Methylicorpusculum oleiharenae: one gene and its partner. The protein of the gene in region 2 interacts with the protein of the main gene of each other region in a pairwise test. Links are inferred from orthologs where the notes say so. Each region holds a gene or a part of one and is shown on either strand. Other genes may lie near its edges. The genes, in order: parE and dhaK.

The links.
Region 1: the proteins of dhaK (region 2) and parE interact in binary tests that used the Escherichia coli proteins (3 or more experiments, as listed by UniProt). The link is inferred for Methylicorpusculum oleiharenae from one-to-one orthologs.

What each region holds. Positions count from the first base shown.
Region 1 is NZ_WUTY02000001.1:2,965,158-2,968,381, reverse strand. What follows is about bases 197-3,092. They hold parE (DNA topoisomerase IV subunit B), read right to left. Parts: upstream 2,642-3,092; coding sequence 752-2,641; downstream 197-751. Other genes in these bases: ispA ((2E,6E)-farnesyl diphosphate synthase), read left to right, coding at 2,951-3,092; xseB (exodeoxyribonuclease VII small subunit), read left to right, coding at 2,725-2,958; GO003_RS13380 (tetratricopeptide repeat-containing sulfotransferase family protein), read left to right, coding at 197-673. Also shown: more of GO003_RS13380, read left to right, coding at 1-196; more of ispA, read left to right, coding at 3,093-3,224. UniProt on the Escherichia coli protein: Topoisomerase IV is essential for chromosome segregation; it is the principal protein responsible for decatenating newly replicated chromosomes. It relaxes supercoiled DNA.
Region 2 is NZ_WUTY02000001.1:1,537,719-1,540,993, reverse strand. Bases 113-3,059 are described here. They hold dhaK (dihydroxyacetone kinase subunit DhaK), read left to right. Parts: upstream 113-1,064; coding sequence 1,065-2,054; downstream 2,055-3,059. Other genes in these bases: dhaL (dihydroxyacetone kinase subunit DhaL), read right to left, coding at 2,088-2,720; GO003_RS07235 (HAD-IIA family hydrolase), read left to right, coding at 137-985. Outside these bases: GO003_RS07220 (carbohydrate kinase family protein), read left to right, coding at 3,069-3,275. UniProt on the Escherichia coli protein: Dihydroxyacetone binding subunit of the dihydroxyacetone kinase, which is responsible for the phosphoenolpyruvate (PEP)-dependent phosphorylation of dihydroxyacetone via a phosphoryl group transfer from DhaL-ATP.

The DNA of each region.
Region 1 (3,224 bases), 1.4 Mb from region 2 along the record:
TTATTCAGTTTCCCAAGAACTTGAGCGCATGGTTCCCTACGCCAAGTCGCAGCCGGAAAGACTTCGCACACTTGATCTAGTGGGCGTAAAGCATTTACGGCAATTTTATTGGGACAGGGCGAATAAGCTATCGGGAGACAAATTAAGCCATCAAAGATTTCTGGATAAAACCACGATGAACACGCTGGACCTGGGACTGATCAATTGCCTGTTTCCCGATGCCAAAGTTATTTTCGTGATCCGAGACCCAAGGGATGTCTGCTTAAGCTGTTTTATGCAAACCATGACGCCGGCACCTTCTACTGTGCAATTGCTGACGTGGGAAGGCACGGCACATTTTTATGCGCAGGTAATGAAGTGGTGGCAGCACATCAAAGCCTTTATGCCCGCCCCTTATCTTGAATTTTGTTACGAGGATGCGGTCACTGATTTTGAAACTACATTTAAAACAGTATTCGAATTTCTTGAGCTAGACTGGGACCCTTCGGTAATCGATTTCCACCGCCGGGCGATAGGCAAACAGATTAACAGCCCCAGCTTCAGTCAGGTTTCGCAACCGCTCTATACTTCATCGGTTGCCCGCTGGCAGCCCTATGAAAAAGAATTTGAAGCCGTTGCCGAACAGCTTCAGCCTTATATTGATGCGTTTGGCTACGGAAACCGGACACTGTAAAAATTAAGTATCTAGTGAAACCTACCCACTCAATTCAAAGCGGGCGAGTAGTTACAAAATCAGTTCAATTTTGCCGAATCAAAGATCGGCCAGATTGCCTTTGGTTTCCAGCCACAACTTTCTGTCCGGAGCGCGTTTTTTCGCGAGTAGTAAATCCAGTTGGGCCCGGGTCTCATCGCCCTCCTCAACCGTCAGCTGAACCAGTCTGCGCGTATCCGGATTCATCGTTGTTTCGCGCAATTGACTTGGGTTCATTTCGCCCAAACCTTTAAAGCGTTGTACGTTGATTTGACCTTTCAGTTTTTCAGCTTTGATACGATCAAAAACGCCCTGCCGCTCAGACTCATCCAGGGCATAAAAGACTCTTTTGCCTATATCAATACGGTACAGAGGCGGCATTGCAACAAACACATGCCCGGCGTTTACCAATGCGCTGAAGTGCTGATAAAACAGGGCGCAAATCAATGTCGCAATATGATTTCCGTCAGAATCGGCGTCTGCCAAAATACAAATTTTGCCATAACGCAAATTCTGCAAATCATCAGACCCCGGATCCATACCTATTGCAACAGCGATATCATGAACTTCCTGAGACGCCATGACCTGATTATTCTCAACTTCCCATGTATTTAAAATCTTGCCCCGCAACGGCAAAATGGCCTGAAACTCCTTGTCTCTGGCTTGCTTGGCAGAGCCGCCGGCCGAATCACCCTCCACTAAAAACAATTCGGACCGGGTAATATCCTGTCCCGAACAATCCGCTAATTTCCCTGGTAACGCAGGTCCTGCGGAAATCCTTTTACGGATGATCTTTTTACTGGCTTTTAAACGCTTTTGAGCATTATTGATGATCACTTCAGCGATTTTTTCGCCTTCCGTAGGGTGCTGATTCAACCAAAGACTGAAGCCGTCTTTAGCCACACCGGAAACAAAGGCAACGCATTCTCGTGAACTCAAACGCTCTTTGGTTTGCCCGGAAAACTGGGGATCTTCCAGCTTGACCGACAAAATGAAATGGCAATTTTCCCAGACATCTTCGGGCGCCAATTTAACACCACGCGGCAACAGATTACGGATATCGCAAAATTCACGCATCGCTTCGGTCAGACCGGCTCTCAATCCATTAACATGCGTGCCGCCCTGAGCGGTAGGCACCAGATTGACATAACTTTCATTCAACGATTCAGTGAGACTCTCAGCCGTCCAGACGATTCCCCATTCCACCGCCTCATGATCGGCGCTCATTTTGCCCATAAACGGCGGATCAGGGCAGAATTCGACATTGCCGATGCTGTCCAGTAAATATTCCTTCAACCCGTCCTGAAAACACCACTCCCAGCATTCTTCTGTCGCTTCGGACTTCAAGGTAATGGCCAACCCCGGACAAAGCACAGCTTTTGCGCGAAGGACATGTTTTAGACGATTGACAGAAACCTTATTGGAATCAAAATATTTAGCATTTGGCCAAAACTTGACTGAGGTACCCGTGGCGTTCTTGGACACGGTTCCGGTTTCAACCAGATTGCTTTGCTTTTCCCCATCGGCAAAAGCCATGTGATACAGCTTACCGTTACGCTTGACTTCAATGTCCAGCCGGGCAGAAAGCGCATTCACGACAGACACGCCCACGCCATGCAAACCACCGGAAAACTGATAATTTTTATTGGAGAACTTACCGCCCGCATGAAGCTGAGTCAAAATGACTTCAACACCGGGAATACCCTGTTCGGGATGAATATCTACCGGCATGCCGCGGCCGTTGTCGCTGACCAGGATACCTCCATCCGTAGCCAAAACCACCTCGATACTATTGGCAAAACCGGCAATGGCTTCGTCTACACTGTTATCGACCACTTCCTGGACCAAATGATTCGGTCTTGTGGTATCCGTATACATACCGGGACGCTTACGAACCGGCTCCAAACCGCTAAGAACCTCAATCGCGGCGGCATTATAATCATTACCCATACTTCCTAATCACTCGCTGTCCAAATTCATATATAATGCGTTGTTTAATTAGAACATCGTATCATCAATTCATTTTTATCTACATGCCGAAAAAAAAATCCGCAAGCCTCTTCGAAGAATCCTTAGCCGAACTGGAAAAACTGGTCGAACAAATGGAGAAAGGTGATCTGCCTTTGGAAGAGGCTTTACAATCGTTCGAACGCGGCGTCAACCTGACCCGTACCTGCCAAAAAGCCTTACAGGAAGCCGAACAAAAAGTTCAGATTTTATTAGAAAAAAACGGCAAGCAAACCCTGGAGCCCTTTACCGATGAGTAATGCACTGAAAGAATACCTTATTTTTTGTCAAAATCGCGTAGAGCGTGCCCTGGAAAACCGTTTACCCAGTGAAAACGTCTTGCCCAAAAAATTACATGAAGCCATGCGCTATTGTGTTCTCGACGGCGGCAAACGGATGCGGCCTATGTTGACTTACTGTACCGGTAAAACCCTGGGTCTGGCACCTGAGGGTCTGGACGGCGCAGCTTGTGCAGTCGAATTGATTCATGTGTATTCGTTAATCCACGACGATCTGCCCGCCATGG
Region 2 (3,275 bases):
TCAATGTATAATTTGCGCACACTATTGAACCCTGTAATGCTTGCAAGACAATTTTTCTAAGTGCCATTAATCAGTTTGATCAATCCGGAACATCAACTCTTGACTCATCCATCCACTTATAACTCAAACCAACTTGATGACTTACGCACCCGCCGACTTTTCTAACATACGCTCACTGATCATTGATATGGATGGTGTTTTATGGCAGGGCGACGCCCCCTTTCCCGGTCTGATCGAGTTTTTCAATACACTGCGTAACAAAGGCATCACTTTCGTTCTAGCCACAAACAATGCCAGCCACACCCCTGAACAATACGTCACGAAACTTGAGAAAATGGGTGTTAAAGTTGGATTGCGTGAGATCTTAACGTCGGCCATGGCTACCGCTTCATATTTGGCCGAGCGATACACGCCGGCCGATACGCGTGTTTTTGTCATTGGTGAAGACGGCGCCGTTCAGTCTCTGGCCGATCAAGGCTTTATTTTGACGGACGTTTGTCAGTTTACCGACCCGGAAGAGGCGAAATATCAACTGAACGCGGACATAGTGGTCAGCGGCAAAGACCGATCACTTACCTGGGACAAACTGGCTACGGCTACGATCAACATCCGCGCCGGGGCAGCCTTTTACGGGACCAATGGAGATACAACCTTGCCCACTGAATTTGGTTTAATTCATGGTAACGGCGCCATTCTTGCCGCTCTAGAAACGGCAACCGGTAAAGTACCTATCATCATCGGCAAACCCGAACCTACCATTTACCAACAAGCCATGGCTATTTTAGGCGCCGATCCCGGCGGAACCGTTGCTATAGGCGATAGACTGGAAACGGATATTCTCGGAGCTGTTCGCACCGGAATACCTAGCATTATGGTTTTAAGCGGCGTCTCTACCCTGGAAGATCTTAAAACCAGCGCCTATCAACCCACCTGGGTGATGAAGGATATCCGGGATATTACTGACGCATTAAATGCCACTGCATAACTGAACCCACCGCAATCCACCATTTATCGCTGTTTTAGCTACTTTATTGCGGAATCCAATTCAAACAGGAGCTGTTACCATGAAAAAATTTATCGATACCGCAGACAGTCTTCTCGATCAGAGCCTGAACGGTTTTGCCAAAGCCCATGCCGATATAGTTCAGCTCTCGGTAAATCCCCGTTATATAAGACGAACGACACCGGCCTTCACGGGCAAAGTGACTCTCATTTCAGGAGGGGGATCAGGGCATGAACCATTGCACACCGGGTTTGTCGGCAAAGGCATGCTGGATGCGGCTTGCCCAGGTCAGATTTTCACTTCCCCCACACCCGATCAGATGATGGCAGCGGCTGAAGCCGTCGAAAGTGGAGGCGGTGTATTATTTATCGTTAAAAATTATGCCGGTGATGTGATGAATTTTGAAATCGCATCAGAAATGGTGACGTGTGAAAACCAGACCGTTCTTGTTAGTGATGATGTTTCATTACCCAAATCACACAGCACTGGACGAAGAGGCGTCGCGGGCACATTGATAGTTGAAAAAATGCTGGGGGCTGCGGCAGAACAAGGCGCCGATCTTGCGGCATGCAAGCTACTGGGCGACCGTATCTGTCAAAACACGGCTTCGATAGGCGTCGCATTAACCAGTTGCACCACACCCGCTTTAGGCAAGCCCACTTTCGAATTAGGCGAAAACGAAATGGAAATGGGTGTAGGCATCCATGGTGAACGGGGCCATGACACCCAACCATTAGCCGGCGCGAAGGCTATAGTCGAGCAACTCGCAGACGCCATTAATAAAGAACTCGCACCCAAACAGGGTCAAAAAGTCTTGCTGCATGTCAACGGTTTCGGCGCCACACCCCTGATAGAATTGCATCTGATGTATGATCTGGCCGCCAGTTATTGGGAAAAACGCGGCATAGCAATAACGCGTTCATTAGTTGGCAATTACACCACTTCGCTGGATATGGCAGGTTGTTCTTTAACTCTCACCCTTCTTGACGATGAACTGACCCGGCTTTGGGATGCGCCGGTCCATACAGCCGCCTTACGCTGGGGATGTTAGTAAGTTTGAAAGCTGCCATATTGATGACAGGAATCACCTGACCTTCACTAATCGGTCAATCACTGCGCATATCATCAATTGACTGGTTTTCGCACCGGCATCAATATGACCGCGGCTGCGTTCTTCCAAAAAAGAAGCGCGGCCTTTGGTTGCGATCATATCGCGCGTTGATTCGACACCCGTTTCAGCGGCTGTCGCCAATTTTTTTAGCACTTCGCCCAAATCGCTCTCTGCTGATGCCGCAGTCAATGCATCGGCGACAGGCACTAACACATCAAGCATGGTTTTTTCGCCCGCCTCGGCGCGTCCTCTTTTTTTAACGGCATTAACCGCCTCATTAAATATTTCAGCAAAACCCTGACTATCCAAAGCATGTTGATTGCAGGCTTTGCTCATTGCAACGAACAACGTTCCAAACAAGGAACCCGAAGCGCCGCCCATAGTCGACATCAGTGTCATGCCGATTTTCTGCCAGGCTCCCGGCCAATCCAGCAACGATAATTCCTCAACCTGCCCCAACAAAGCAGTTATGCCCCGCTGTAAATTGATAACATGATCGCCGTCGCCGATAGCTTGATCCAATGCTGTCACTTCTTCAGCATTGGCATCAATGGTATCGGCGATGGCTTTGATTAAATCAGGTAAAAGCGTTGCACTGTAGGTCATGAAATTGTCTCCTTATCGAAGAATAAATAATGGTGATCTATAATAGACGCTCACGCTACCGGCCATACATAAATTAACCGGCTCATCTTCCTGTCTCTTTCATTACTCCTTTCTGATCTAAAATCCGTCTGGTTTTCAGGAGGTGCGGAATGTGTCAGACGAGGATGTCGGCAGCAAGGATGTTGCCGACATCCCCTCGGGAAGGGTTCACGGCGATACTGGGCAGGCACACCCGCACCTTTCACTGCAGATCGATTTTTGACCAGCACAGGAGTAACTTGAAAGTGAAAGACCCTAAAAGCGCGCGATTGCTCATCAGACTGAACCGTTGATCAAAAAAATCTTACTATGCTTAAAACTGCGATAGAAATTGATGTTCTTTGCGTCGGACATGCCTGTTACGATCTGGTTTTTTCCGTTCCCCACCATCCCAAGGCGGATGAAAAACTGGTTGCGGACAGCTTGATCAGTTGCGGAGGAGGCCCCGCTGCCAATGCGGCAATTACCGTTTCATTACTCGGCTTAAAAGCCGGATTTGCCGGCTATTTGGGTCAT